One region of the Peribacillus sp. TH16 genome, then DNA from elsewhere that is predicted to be linked to it. Evidence: riboswitches for the same ligand, from Rfam matches in the RefSeq annotation. Region 1 holds a riboswitch; each other region holds the start of a gene.
The links. A riboswitch is a leader RNA that binds a small molecule or an ion and turns the genes downstream of it on or off. The one in region 1 is predicted to bind cobalamin.
Positions count from the first base shown of each region.

Region 1 (3,431 bases):
GGGCCTTTGCCTATAACGTAATAGGAATACCGATTGCGGCTATTGGGCTACTTGCCCCTTGGTTAGCAGGTGCTGCCATGGCATTTAGTTCTGTATCCGTTGTAATAAATGCACTTCGACTGCAAAGGGTAAAGCTTTAAAGATAAAATTAATATTTTGGAGAAGCATTGGTACTCGTATCAATGCTTTTTTTAGTCTCTGTTAAATAGTTCTGTTGATATTTATAGTTGCTTGTTTTCCACTAATTTGACTTACAAGACACAGCATACTTACTTAGTGGAGAAGCACCCTTACATCTTATTGAAGGCCTATTGGAGTTAGCGACTCCTGTTCATGCAAAAGTATATTCAAGAGTTTATCAAGTTCTTGGCTCAAATGTAATGTTTTTGGTGAGGTGAATCCATGTTTCAAGGCTGTATTTATTAATTCTTTCCTCATTGTCTCTATTTTATTATGTAGCAGTTCCATACTTTCCAACGAAAATCCCCTCAAAACCTTTCCTTTATTGTAGTATATTTATTATTACATAAATTAGGATGATTTTAAATATTATAGTAAGTATTTACTTATTAAAAGTAAACAAATTCTGGCGGGAGCAATACAAATCTTCCTCACTATCATTCGATATATGTAATTACAGATAACTATTCATATAAAATTATTACTTCCATACATAACGAGCCGTTAAAAAACATCAGGACTTTAATTTGATATAGCATAAATTTGCAATAAAGAATATAATTTGTATTAGGTAAACTTTTTTTGATTTTATTTTCATATAGTGAATATCTCCATTTTGAGAGAGTTGTATTCGTAAAACTGTATAATTTAGGAGAATTTAATATTTGTTGAATTTTAAAGAGAACCTGTTTATTCTCCTTTTTACTAACTGTATTTCGTTTATTGCTAGATGGATAGGATTAGTAGCTGGGTTTATCAAAAATTACTTAGAGATGAAACTAATAAAGTGTTAAGAAGTAACAAATGGTTTCGACAAAATAATTTTAGGATAGACAAGCTCTATTATTTACTATGAAGATGAGGGAAAATTTCATATAGTATTGGAATGGGTATATTCGTTTAAAAGCGAATATTTAAAAGGGAAGCCGGTGCAAAATCCGGCACGGTCCCGCCGCTGTAATGGTGAGTCCTATGCAAGAAAGTCACTGGATAATATCCGGGAAGACGCATGGAGATGATGAACCTAAGTCAGAAAACCTGCCCGTTCTAAAAATGCTGTTAAACCTACGGGAGATAGGGAGGTGTTAGAGTGCTAGAAGACGAATTTGTTCTTAAATTATAAGCATTTCTGACCGTTAAATCTGGTTGGAAATGCTTTTTTATATTTCGTGATTTTTCAAATAGATAAAATTCCATAATTGAAGGTGAGAAAACATGTTTTTACTACGGTCTAGTTTATTCCATTCTTTTGTTGGACTACTAGTAATTTTCACAATTTTTGTTACTGGTTGCAGCAACACAACAATAGATCAAGAAAATACATCAAATAAAGATAAACAAAAAGTTGTTACTTTTTCATGGCCTGGGGATATAGGTGACTTAAATCCACACACATATTTTCCGAATGAGTTTTTTTCCCAGGCTATGGTATATGAATCCCTAGTTTATTACGGTGAAGGCGGAGAAATTCAGCCTTGGCTTGCAGAGAGCTGGGATATATCGAAAGATGGAAAAGAATATATATTCCATCTGAGGAAAGATGTTAAATTTTCCGATGGTTCCCTCTTTAATGCTGCAATCGTTAAGAAAAACTTTGATACCATTTTAGATAATCGCAAACAACATGAATGGGTGGAATTAATTAACCAAATCAAAGGTACTGAAATAATAGATGAATATACATTTAAACTTATTTTGAACAACGCGTATTATCCAACTCTTCAAGAACTAACTTACATCAGACCGTTGAGATTTGTAGGAGAAGCTGCTTTTCCGGACAGTCAAAACACATTTAAGGACGGACTCAAGTCTCCGATTGGCACAGGACCGTGGGTATTGAGCGAATATAAGAAAAATGAGTTTGCAGTTTTTAAAAGGAATGAACAGTATTGGGGTACTAAACCTAAAGTAGATAAGGTGGTTGTTAAAGTCATTACTGACGGTGAGTCAAGAGTATTAGCTTTTGAGAAAAAAGAACTCGACTTTATTTTTGGAAACGGAGTCATAAGCCAAGATTCATTCCAATTTTTGAAGAATTCAGGGCAATATGAAACCAAATTGTCAGAACCTACAGCTACAAGAACGCTTCTTCTTAATTCAAACAGAGAAGCGACTAAAGACCTTAAAGTTCGGTTAGCTCTCCAACATGCTTTTAATAAACAGGCTGTTATTGATAAGATCTTTTATGGTATGGAAAAAAAGGCTGATACTTTGTTTCCACCTACTTTGCCATACACGAAAATTAATATAAAGCCATATGAATATGATGCAGAAAAAGCAAAACAGTTATTGGATGAAGCCGGATGGAAACAAGTGAAGGGGAAACCATTTAGAGAAAAAGACGGAAAAGAATTGCAATTGGAATTACTGTTTAATAGTACAGACAACATCCAAAAGTCAATCGCAGAATTTACCCAAGGTGATTTTAGAAAGCTAGGAATAGATGTTAAGTTGACTAGTCAAGAAACTAATACTTTTTGGACAAATGCATTTCAAGGTCAATTTGATTTATTATTTACATCTACTTGGGCTGTACCATTTGATCCACATTCCTATTTAGCTTCTATGACGACAAATACGGAAAATGGTGGTCCAGATTATAACGCTCAATTAGGGTTGCCAGTAAAAAAAGAAATAGACCAGAAAATTAAGAAAGTATTATTAACTACAGACGAAGAAGAGAGAAAAATACTGTATTCAGAAATATTAACGACATTGCACGAACAAGCAATTTATTTACCGATATCTTATCAGTCTAATATAGCAGTGTATCAAAAAAACATTAGTGGAGTAGATTTTTTACCTCAAGAAGCTGAGGTCCCTTTAACTTCAATTGACGTTAATTGAAGTGGGGATACTTAAAAACAACTTAAGGAGTGCTACATGAGTTGGTTTATTTTTAAACGTCTCACAAGTTTAATTCCAATTTTATTAGGAATTTCGCTCATCACTTTTATCTTGCTTCACTTAATTCCTGGAGATCCGGCAGTAGCTTACTTAAGGGCGTCACATATACCTCCTACGGATGAGACAGTGGCAGCCCTTCGAGTTGAGCTTGGATTAAACAAGCCTTTATATGTCCAGTATTTTGAGTGGCTGGGAAAAGTGTTGCAATTGGATTTAGGGATGTCTTATGTGTCCAATAACTCTGTATGGGAAGAAATTGTGGTACATTTCTTCCCAACAGTTCAATTAACAATTGCTTCGCTTATCTTTATTGTTTTTATTAGTTTACCCTTAGGAATGATTTC
Region 1 is NZ_JAEKEM010000002.1:406,546-409,976, reverse strand. It holds gene JFV29_RS01955 (heavy metal translocating P-type ATPase) at 1-140, shown strand, start outside; gene JFV29_RS01950 (aspartyl-phosphate phosphatase Spo0E family protein) at 298-468, opposite strand; cobalamin riboswitch at 1,052-1,240, shown strand; gene nikA (nickel ABC transporter substrate-binding protein) at 1,396-3,027, shown strand; gene nikB (nickel ABC transporter permease) at 3,064-3,431, shown strand, end outside.

Region 2 (3,431 bases), 1.6 Mb from region 1:
CTTATCAATCAGAAAAGTTGAACGTTCAATGCCCATATATTCCTTGCCGAAGTTCTTTTTTAATTTCCATACATCATATAATTCAGCAGCTTCTTGATTTTCGTCAGCTAGTAGCAGAAAAGGTAACCCATATTTTTCAATAAATTTTTCATGACGCGCCGCCGGATCTGGACTGATCCCTATGATGACAGCATTCAATTTCTCAAACTGCTCATTGTGGTCACGGAAATCACAGGCCTCCGTTGTGCAACCAGGCGTCATGTCTTTCGGATAAAAATATAAAACAACGTGTTTACCCTTAAAATCCGATAGGGAAACTTTTTCACCGTTGTTTGCAGGAAGTTGAAAATCCGGTGCTTTTTCTCCAATTTTAACAGTCATTCTTACCCCTCCATTTCTTTCATTATGGTAAGCGTACCCAATAATTGAAAGAAACACAACTTTCATTTATTCTTCCTTTCCTTCTGTTCTAAGTCAATCACTGTCCGGATCACAAACGCAGCCGGGAGAGTGTATCCAATGAACGCCTGGATTGTCGCAATCATCCTGCCCATGCCTATCGGGGCTATATCTCCATACCCTACTGAAAACATTGTCATTGCACTAAAATAAAAAGAAGTCTTCAGTTGCTCGTAAAAACTGCCGTCTAAACGATTGCCCATATCAAGAATCACCGAATGATTCTGAAGCTCGTATAATAAATAAATCAGTGCAAAACCTACTAATATCGTCGCATATAAATTGCCGAGCCATAGCATATCCTCTAGAGAAAACTTTTTTCCTCCCGACTCAACAAGAAATAACGTTCGAATGCTCATCACCATGCAAAAAATAATCCCTGCAATCAAGATGTAAAAAGTCATCCCCCACGCCTCATTTCAAAACAACCCACTCCCCCTATACATACTCCCCGTCCAAACAATATATTCTTTATTTAGGGGTCAGACCCCATTTCCCAACATTCACATCCTTAAACAAACCTAGGTGCACCAATAGTTTTGTCGATATAGGGCGGGGTCAGACCCCATTTCCCGAGACTTTTTTCCTTGTTGACCATTTTAGCCGGGATATGATAAGCTTGTCTAAATTTTTATAATAGTTTTTATTTTATAAATATTTGTTGCCTGCAGTTTAATTTACAGCGGGTTTGTGAAATTTCATATGTGGAAATAGGTTCCTAATTTTTTTAGGATTAAAAGGGAAGTCCGGTGTAATTCCGGCACGGTCCCGCCACTGTAATAGGAATGTTAGCGCTATGCAATATGCCACTGATTTTCGGATTGGGAAGGCCTGCCGCTAATAAGATTCCTAAAGTCAGGAGACCTGCCTGTTTCGACAACACTGTTTTAACCTACGGAGAATAGGGAAGTGTTAGGGACCTTATAATTTTAAGGGGTTTTTGTATACCCCTTTATTTTAAGCATTTCTAACTTTCTCTTTTGACGGTTAGGGGTGCTTTTTTTGTTGTTATTATATTTTTTAAAAAAAGAATGTAGGAGGATGGGAATATTGAAAAGTAGTAGTTTAGGGTACCCGCGAATTGGGGAAGATCGTGAATGGAAACGCACATTAGAAGCTTACTGGTCGGGAAAAATCGATGAATCGGAGTTTACGGCACAGCTAGAAGCCATCCGTTTAGGCAACTTACAAAAGCAAAAGGGCCAAGGTATAGATATTATTCCTGTCAATGACTTTACTTTATATGATCAAATGCTCGATATGTCTGTAATGTTCGGTCTTGTTCCTGAGCGTTATTCAGCCTATAAAGGCGGCACTGTTCCCCTTTCTGTATATTACTCTATGGCTCGCGGAAACAAGGATGAAGTTGCTTCTGAAATGACGAAATGGTTCAATACAAACTATCACTATATCGTTCCCGAATTAAAACCGTCGAAGCTGACTTTGACAGAAAATAAACCACTTGCTGCTTATCGCGAAGCCAAAGAAAAACTAGGAATTGAAGCTAAGCCCGTTTTAGTCGGACCTTATACTTTTATTACTCTGTCTAAAGGCTACAATAAGCAAGATGTACCTGGAATCATCCTTAGTCTCCTGCCTTTATACACACAAATTCTGCAAGAGTTAGAACAAGAAGGCGTGAAGTGGGTGCAAATGGATGAACCCTCCCTTGTTTCATCCATTTCTAAAGATGATATGCAAACTGTTACTTACTTATATGAAAAATTGAATGAAGCAGCTCCAAACTTGAACATCATGCTACAAACATACTTTGATGCGGTAGAGCACTACCAAGAAGTTATTGAATTACACGTTCAAGGGATCGGTCTTGATTTTGTCCATGATAAAGGGAAAAACCTTAGTAATCTTCAAGAATTCGGCTTCCCGAAAGACAAAGTGCTCGGTGCAGGTGTGATTGATGGGAAAAACATATGGCTTTCCGATTTATCGAAAAAGAAGCAGTTGATCAATACCCTCACAAAAAACGTAGCCGAAGACCAAATTTGGCTTCAACCCTCTTGCTCCCTGCTTCATGTACCAGTAACGGTTCGTAATGAGACGGCTCTTACTAAAGAAGTGCAACAGGCCCTTGCTTTTGCTGATGAGAAGCTTGAAGAAATCACTCTACTAGTAAAAGGTAGTAATCAAGGTGCCGAAGCAATTGCTGAAAAAGTAGCCGCTAACAAATTAGCACTTCAAACGTTAGCAAATTCAAACGCGCGAAACCATAAAGACGTCCAAACTGGTGTCGAACAGGCGAAGAGTCAAACAGCCGGCCGTCAGCTGCCATTTAAAGAGCGTTATCACAAACAACAGGAATTTTTCAAACTGCCTTTCCTTCCATCAACAACAATCGGAAGCTTTCCGCAGACAGCTGAAGTAAAACAAGCTCGCGGGAAATTCAAACGAGGAGAATGGACGGCTGCTCAATATGAAACATTTGTTAACGAGGAAATCAGCAAATGGATCGATATCCAGGAAGAAATCGGCTTGGATGTTCTTGTACATGGAGAATTTGAACGAACAGATATGGTTGAATTTTTCGGCCATAAACTGGGCGGATTCGTTTTCCTCGAAAAAGGCTGGGTACAATCTTACGGTTCTCGCTGCGTAAAACCGCCTGTTATCTACGGCGATGTTCATTTCATCGAGCCGATGACGGTCCGGGAAAGTGTGTACGCGCAATCCCTGACGAAGAAAACGGTAAAAGGAATGCTGACAGGTCCTGTAACAATTCTGAACTGGTCATTTGTACGTGATGATATTTCAAGGGAGAATGTTTGCTACCAGTTAGCTCTTGCCTTGGAAAAAGAAGTGAGAGCGTTAGAAACTTCCGGAATCAAAATGATTCAGGTGGATGAGCCTGCCCTTAGAGAAGGTCTGCCATTGAAAAAAAGCGACCGCGATGAATATTTAAAATGGGCTGTGAACTCCTTCCTGATTTCCACTTCAAGTGTGGAAGATACAACTCA
Region 2 is NZ_JAEKEM010000002.1:1,958,400-1,961,830, forward strand. It holds gene bcp (thioredoxin-dependent thiol peroxidase) at 1-381, opposite strand, end outside; gene JFV29_RS09540 (potassium channel family protein) at 444-863, opposite strand; cobalamin riboswitch at 1,155-1,345, shown strand; gene metE (5-methyltetrahydropteroyltriglutamate--homocysteine S-methyltransferase) at 1,501-3,431, shown strand, end outside.
Region 2: another riboswitch for cobalamin. It lies ahead of metE (5-methyltetrahydropteroyltriglutamate--homocysteine S-methyltransferase); the one in region 1 lies ahead of nikA (nickel ABC transporter substrate-binding protein).

Region 3 (3,431 bases), on a different contig from region 1:
GGTTTCCGCTCCTGTTGTATAGATTTCTGGAGCTGGACTAATTTCAAAATAGGTTTGTTCCTTTTCATCTAATGTTTCAATTTTTTCCTCAACACTTGTAATTTGGGTTTGGATATCTTTCACCAATTCTTCGCCTTTTTCAGCTACGCCCATGACTTCAGCAATTTGCCCAATATCCCCATATACATCATCAAAATTTGTCGCGGATTTAATAATGAATACTGGGATTCCAGCATCTTCAAGTGGTTTCATCGTCGTTTCATCACCAATGGTATAAGCAATAATGGCATCTGGTTTTAAGGAAATAATTTTCTCTGCATTGATATTCACCGAATCGGAAACATGTTCAATATCCTTTGCTTCTTCTGGATAATTATCGAAGTCGGTCACGCCAACGACCTTATCTCCCAGCCCTAGTTCAAATAAAATTTCTGTATTACTTGGTTGAAGTGAAACTACTGTTTCCGGAACTTTATCAAATTTTATTTTCTTTCCAGTATCATCGGTAACGGTATAGGCTTTGACTTCTTCTGTCTTATTAGTGTCTTTCTTTTCCTTTGCCGTCTGGTCATCCGTTACTCCACATCCGGTAAGGAAAAGGGCAAGTATCAAGGTGGAAATCCAACTAAATCGTATGCTTCTCTTCATTATTTATTCCTCCGTTTTCTTCTTCATGGGTTTGGTTGGGTATGATTTACTGATAAAAGGAATCTCCTCAATACCATGTTGCTTATTGACGTAGACAGCCATCACGAATAGAACATTTGCAAGCAAATGGGCGTAATCAAAGAGAATTTCAGGGATTTCTATTTCTAAACTAACCTTGTGTAAAGCACGGACCGACTTTTTGGCTTCACTACGGCAAGTATGCAGAACACAGGCGGCGGTTGAACCTTGCGGAAGCACGAATGTCTCAATATGCTCTTTAACTTCTGCGACATAATGGTCGTAGATGGCACTTAGACGTTTCAGATCATTGTCGGTAATGGCCAATTTCCCACGGACTGAACCATTTAAATGATAAGCCATCGGCAACAATTCCATTAAATCTCGGTATACATCCGGAACATCCTTTGTAAGCGAGGCGGCCAAGCCAATTTGTGTCGTCAAAGAGTCGGTACGTATTTCATAATCGACGGTAGACTCGGATTCGCGCATGTATGGATAGCATAAAAAACGAAAATCCTTTTTTGCCATAACTCTTCCTCCTCTTCATAGTTAGATGAATCACCTCAGTATCGCTTTTCTCAGCAAAAGAAAAAGCCGACCAAGGGCATTGGTCGGCATCAATCACCTATGTATCTGTAACAGAAAAAGATGGAAGATTGCCGTACAATCCTCCTATCTTCCGAAGAGCATAATACGATAAAAAAGGCAGGTCTCCTGGCCCGTGCGTCATTTTACTCTAAGAACCTTCCCATTTGAACAGGATGAATGGTTATCGATGTGAATCTTTATCCTCAAACAGTGGTATTTATCTTATTTCATTAGCACTTACAGTTGCGGAAACAGCTTCGGTTTTACACCAAATTCCCTATTAAGCTGACAAGTCAGCACCTTTTTCTGCAAGGTTTATATTCACTTAGCAACAGTTTACCATACCTTTTTCCTAAAGCAGTATGAATATTTTTAGAGAAATTCGTTTATGGTTTGCGAATTATCTAGTAAACTTACAATGTAAGGTTTAATTGGATGTTAATGTAAAACGCATATCGAGTATAAAGAATATATAATAGGTGTTATATAAGAGTAATAGGGTAATCTCAGGAGGTAGAGTATGATTTATAAGCAGGTAAATCAAAAACTGGAAAAGATTTTAGGGAATATTGAAAAAGTGATTATTGGAAAACGAGATATAGCAGAACTGAGCATCGTAGCACTTCTTTCTGGGGGGCATGTTTTATTGGAGGATGTTCCTGGTGTAGGTAAGACTGTCATGGTCAGAGCACTGGCAAGATCGATAGGCGCAAACTTTAAGCGTATACAATTCACACCTGATTTACTACCTTCAGATGTAACGGGTGTTTCAATTTTCAATCCAAAGGAACAAGAATTTATTTTTAGACCAGGACCAATCATGGGCCATATTATTTTAGCCGATGAGATAAACCGGACCTCGCCGAAAACACAATCTGCCTTGCTTGAAGCAATGGAAGAGGCAAGTGTGACGGTTGATGGGGTTACAAGGGGATTGGAGAAACCCTTTTTCGTTATGGCAACACAAAATCCCATTGAGTACGAAGGAACATACCCACTTCCAGAGGCGCAATTGGATCGTTTTCTATTAAAAATGAAAATGGGCTATCCGGGTGTTGACGAAGAAATTGAGGTTTTGCATCGAGCTCAATATGCCGCACCACTTGAAGAGTTAGAATCTGTTATTACTTTAGAGGAATTAATAGCTTTACAGGAAGAGGCTAAAGCAGTGATAGTGGATGACACGATAAAGCGGTATATTGTTAATTTGGCTAATCGATCTCGTACGCATGAGAGAGTATATTTAGGGGTGAGTCCACGTGGATCGATTGCATTGATGAAGGCGGCCCAAGCTTATGCACTTTTGCAGGGCAGAGATTATGTTCTACCGGATGATGTGCAATATTTAGTACCGTTCGTGTTTGCCCACAGACTTATCCTGAAGCCAGAAGCGAATTATGAGGGAGTGGATGCTGGCATGGTGATTCACGAGATTGTCGCGACGATTCAAGTGCCTGTGAAGAGAGCTGTGACCTAATGCGGAACTTGATCAGCATCTTAAAGGAAAACATGAGTGTGATTGGCTTGTTATTACTTATAGCGATTTCCTTTTCTTTTGCGATGTTTCAAGGCGGTTTTGTCAGTTGGTTTATTTTTTATACATTTTTGCCGTTCGCTGTGTACTCTACGATTCTACTTTTTTATCCGATTAATAACATTATCGTTGAGAGAAAGGTCAGTAAAAGAGAATGCCGAGCAGGCGATTCTGTAGAAATAGCTTTAACTGTTACCCGTAAAAACAGGCTGCCTCTTTTATATTTGATGGTAGAGGAAGAGTTGCCGAAGGAATTGGAAAATAGGGGGATGCAAAGAAAAACACTTGTCTTTCCTGGTTTCAGGCATACATTCAGTATGACATATACTTTGAACAATTTGCCACGGGGTGAGCATACATTTCAAACAATCCGTTTCAGGACAGGAGACTTTTTTGGCGTCTTTGAAAAGGAAGCGACATATAGTTCACCTTTAAAAATCACTGTTTTCCCTTCATATCATGAGCTTACCTACAGAGATCTTGAGCGTGTATTCAATCAGGGACAAGTGGGATCAACAAAAAAAACACAGCGAGAACAATCAGTAGTATCTGGAGTTAGAGAGTATCAGCCAGGTGATCAGTTATCCTGGATTAACTGGAAGGCAACGGCTAGAACAAGTGAAATCATGACAAAGGAATT
Region 3 is NZ_JAEKEM010000011.1:266,234-269,664, forward strand. It holds gene JFV29_RS29880 (ABC transporter substrate-binding protein) at 1-648, opposite strand, end outside; gene JFV29_RS29885 (hypothetical protein) at 652-1,158, opposite strand; cobalamin riboswitch at 1,357-1,576, opposite strand; gene JFV29_RS29890 (AAA family ATPase) at 1,778-2,734, shown strand; gene JFV29_RS29895 (DUF58 domain-containing protein) at 2,734-3,431, shown strand, end outside.
Region 3: another riboswitch for cobalamin. It lies ahead of JFV29_RS29885 (hypothetical protein); the one in region 1 lies ahead of nikA (nickel ABC transporter substrate-binding protein).

Region 4 (3,431 bases), 120 kb from region 1:
ACTCCGCCTGTTTCACTGCTTCTTGTGCACGTGATACTTCTTCAGTCATACCTGTACTTATAATCGTTTGATCTGTAAGAAGGCCCTGTATGAGTTCCACATATGTTTTGTAACCAATGATGAAGTCACTTTCTTGAAGGGCTTCTACAGCACGTTTGGTAATATGTTCAAAATTCCCTGGTCCAAAGCCAACGACAAATAATTTACCGTTTGTACTCATTTAGACATCTCCTTTTACAACTTGTCTTTTGAAATTCCTGTTTGAGCTGGAAAATCTGGATTAGGAGTCATTTCTCCATTAGTAAATTGGTAAATCATCTGTGGAATGAACTTCTCATCATCGAGATTACGGACAATCTCTCGTCCAAAATCAGGTGAATCCACTCGATACCATGTCCCTTGAGGATAAGCAATCACAACGCAGGCATCCTTACACCTTCCGTTACAGCGAGTTCTAGTAGTATGAATTTTTTGATTCAGACCTTGTGAAGTAATTTCATCACGAATTGCTTGCGTTATTTCTTCGCCACCTTTTTTCATGCAACTGCTGCCGTTACAAATCAAAAGATGCGAATTTGTGCCTTTTAAGTTCCAAGTTGTCATCTTCTTCCTCCTAAATCTGAGAAAAGGCAAAATAAAAAACCTTAACTGTTAGAGTTAAGGTTTAAAAAAAACTATATGAAAAGGGAGCCTCCAGCAAGCAAAGTGAAACTCTCAAAATCTCCATAGTCCTTCTACCTTTCCCTCCGAAAAGTATCACACAATTTTAAAAGCAGGTTTCCTGGCTTACGCTTCAATTTACTTTTGTCCCTTCCCAGCTCTAGGCCAGTGGTTATCGACAATTTCATCAGCGTTACAGTAGCGGGGGCTGCATCGGATTCTCACCGATTTCCCTATTATCCCTTGCGTGTTCATACAAGAGCACTTTTAAATTGAAATATTTGGTTTTATAATAATATATTTCTAGTTAACTTTATCTATCATATAACAACTTTTTTAAAATTCAATAGTTTATTCCGACTGTTTTGAAAAGTTTAATGGTGAAAATCCAGCTTCATGCCTATCCTCACTGCGATTTTATCCTTCTCAAAAAAATATGAATAGAGTGTAGATGGAATCATTGCTTTATGGTACAATAAACGAGAATTTTCAAAAAATTACATAAGTTTTATGGTGCTAGATTCCTCGGAATTTAGCTTAATAGGGAAGTCGGTGTAAATCCGGCGCGGTCCCGCCACTGTAAAGGGAAGTCCTAATACGTAATGAATAATCCACTGTCAAACGCGATGGGAAGGATGTATGAGGATGATGATCCAGAGCCAGGAGACCTGCCATGAAGCGTGAAACTGTTTACAACCTACGAGGATGGGTGTGCGGATCAGGCAGCTAAGCTAATATTTGTATTATGCTGCAAACTTACTGTTCATTACGCACTTCTTTCTTTTTGAGAGAAGTGCTTTTTATGTTGCCCGCCACTTCTCTTCTCAGCTTTAATCATTAAAAATAAAAGCGTTGAAAGGAGAAAAAATGAAAAAAGCCAATTGGAAAATACTTTATTTTGTCATTTTACTACTTTTCGTACCAAAGAAAGCAATGGCCATGCATATTATGGAGGGCTTCTTACCGATCGAATGGGCGATATTCTGGTGGGCTGTGACACTTCCATTTTTAATCTTGGGTTACCGTTCTATTAGGTCTAAAGTGAAGGAAAACCCAGAAACAAAAATGATGCTGGGTCTGTCCGGCGCATTCGTTTTTATTTTATCAGCCCTAAAAATCCCTTCCGTTACAGGAAGCTCTTCACACCCTACCGGCGTCGGTTTAGGTTCAATCTTGTTTGGGCCACTGGCCATGAGTGTCGTCGGTTCTATTGTTCTGTTATTTCAAGCTGTATTACTAGCTCATGGAGGACTAACTACGCTAGGAGCCAATGCCTTTTCCATGGCTGTTTGCGGGCCGTTCATTGCTTATTTTGTATTCAAAGGCGCTACTAAATTAGGTTGGTCCTTCTCTCTTGCTGTTTTCTTAGCAGCAGCTTTCGGAGATTTGGGCACCTATGTGATAACTTCTGTACAACTTGCTTTAGCTTTCCCATCGGAGGTAGGTGGATTCATGGCCTCATTCACTAAATTTTCAGGAATCTTTGCCCTTACCCAAATACCTTTAGCAATCAGTGAAGGTTTATTGACAGTCGTTGTCATGAATTTCTTGAAGAAATACAATCTAGGCGAATTGAAATTACTGCGAGTGTTATCTAAGGAGGCTCGTTAGCATGAAAAAAAGTTTATTGTTGCTTTTTCTAGTCGTCATACTTGCTATAATTCCGTTAATCACCCAACAAGGAACAGAATTTGGTGGAGCTGATGGAGTGGCGGAAGAAGCCATCACTAAAATCCAACCAGAATATAAGCCTTGGTTCAACAGTATCTGGGAGCCGCCAGGTGCAGAAACCGAAAGCTTATTGTTTGCTCTCCAAGCCGCGATTGGCGCCGGATTCATAGGATACTTCATCGGCGTTATGCGACAAAAAAATAAACAGTCCGTCCAAGAAAAGGACGAACAGGCAAAACATGTTACTCATAGATAAATACGCCTATTTCAACCGGCTAAAGCATGTACATCCTTTAGAGAAAATGATTTTTGCCCTCTCCCTTTTGTTGTTTTCTTTAGCAGTGAGGGATACGACCGTCTCACTCATCACCTTTACCGTGATGAGTGCTTTTATCATTTTCGGGGCAAAAATTCCAATCTCTTATTATCTAAAATTACTCTTATTACCTGGATTTTTTGTACTATCAGGTACAATTACCATCCTTTTTTCATTCGCAAGTAAATTTACTTCGATACCAAATGTATGGTGGTCCTGGAATTTCGGCAGCTGGCAAATATTTATCAGCGAAGACAGTATAAAAACGGTAATTGGTCTAATCGTTGTTGTATTAAGCAGTATCAGCTGTTTATATTTCCTAACCTTAACTACTCCCATCACAGTTATACTATATGTATTGCGTAAGCTGAAACTGCCTTCATTGCTGATTGATTTAATCGAATTAACTTATCGCTTCATCTTTATTTTTTTAGATACAGCTATGGCCATTCATCAATCACAGTCATCACGGCTTGGATATAGTTCAGTGAGGAAGGGAATTCGATCTCTCGGGTTACTCATATCTTCCCTGTTTTTAGGAGTGTTTCAGCGCTCTGAACAATTAACGATGGCAATGAACGCAAGAGGGTATCAAGAGAATATTTCATTTATCGATGACTCTTACACTTATTCCTCTCGTAATTGGCTGATTACCATTGTAACTCTAGTAAGCTTATTCTTTATTTATAGATATATATAAATTGGGGGCAGTTCGATAATGGAAGAACATATTTTTAATATAGATGGCCTCACCCATCAATTCGCAGATGGGACGTTCGCATTA
Region 4 is NZ_JAEKEM010000002.1:283,824-287,254, forward strand. It holds gene cobJ (precorrin-3B C(17)-methyltransferase) at 1-220, opposite strand, end outside; gene JFV29_RS01395 ((2Fe-2S) ferredoxin domain-containing protein) at 235-603, opposite strand; cobalamin riboswitch at 755-944, opposite strand; cobalamin riboswitch at 1,155-1,350, shown strand; gene JFV29_RS01400 (energy-coupling factor ABC transporter permease) at 1,528-2,271, shown strand; gene JFV29_RS01405 (energy-coupling factor ABC transporter substrate-binding protein) at 2,273-2,587, shown strand; gene cbiQ (cobalt ECF transporter T component CbiQ) at 2,571-3,347, shown strand; gene JFV29_RS01415 (energy-coupling factor ABC transporter ATP-binding protein) at 3,366-3,431, shown strand, end outside.
Region 4: another riboswitch for cobalamin. It lies ahead of JFV29_RS01400 (energy-coupling factor ABC transporter permease); the one in region 1 lies ahead of nikA (nickel ABC transporter substrate-binding protein).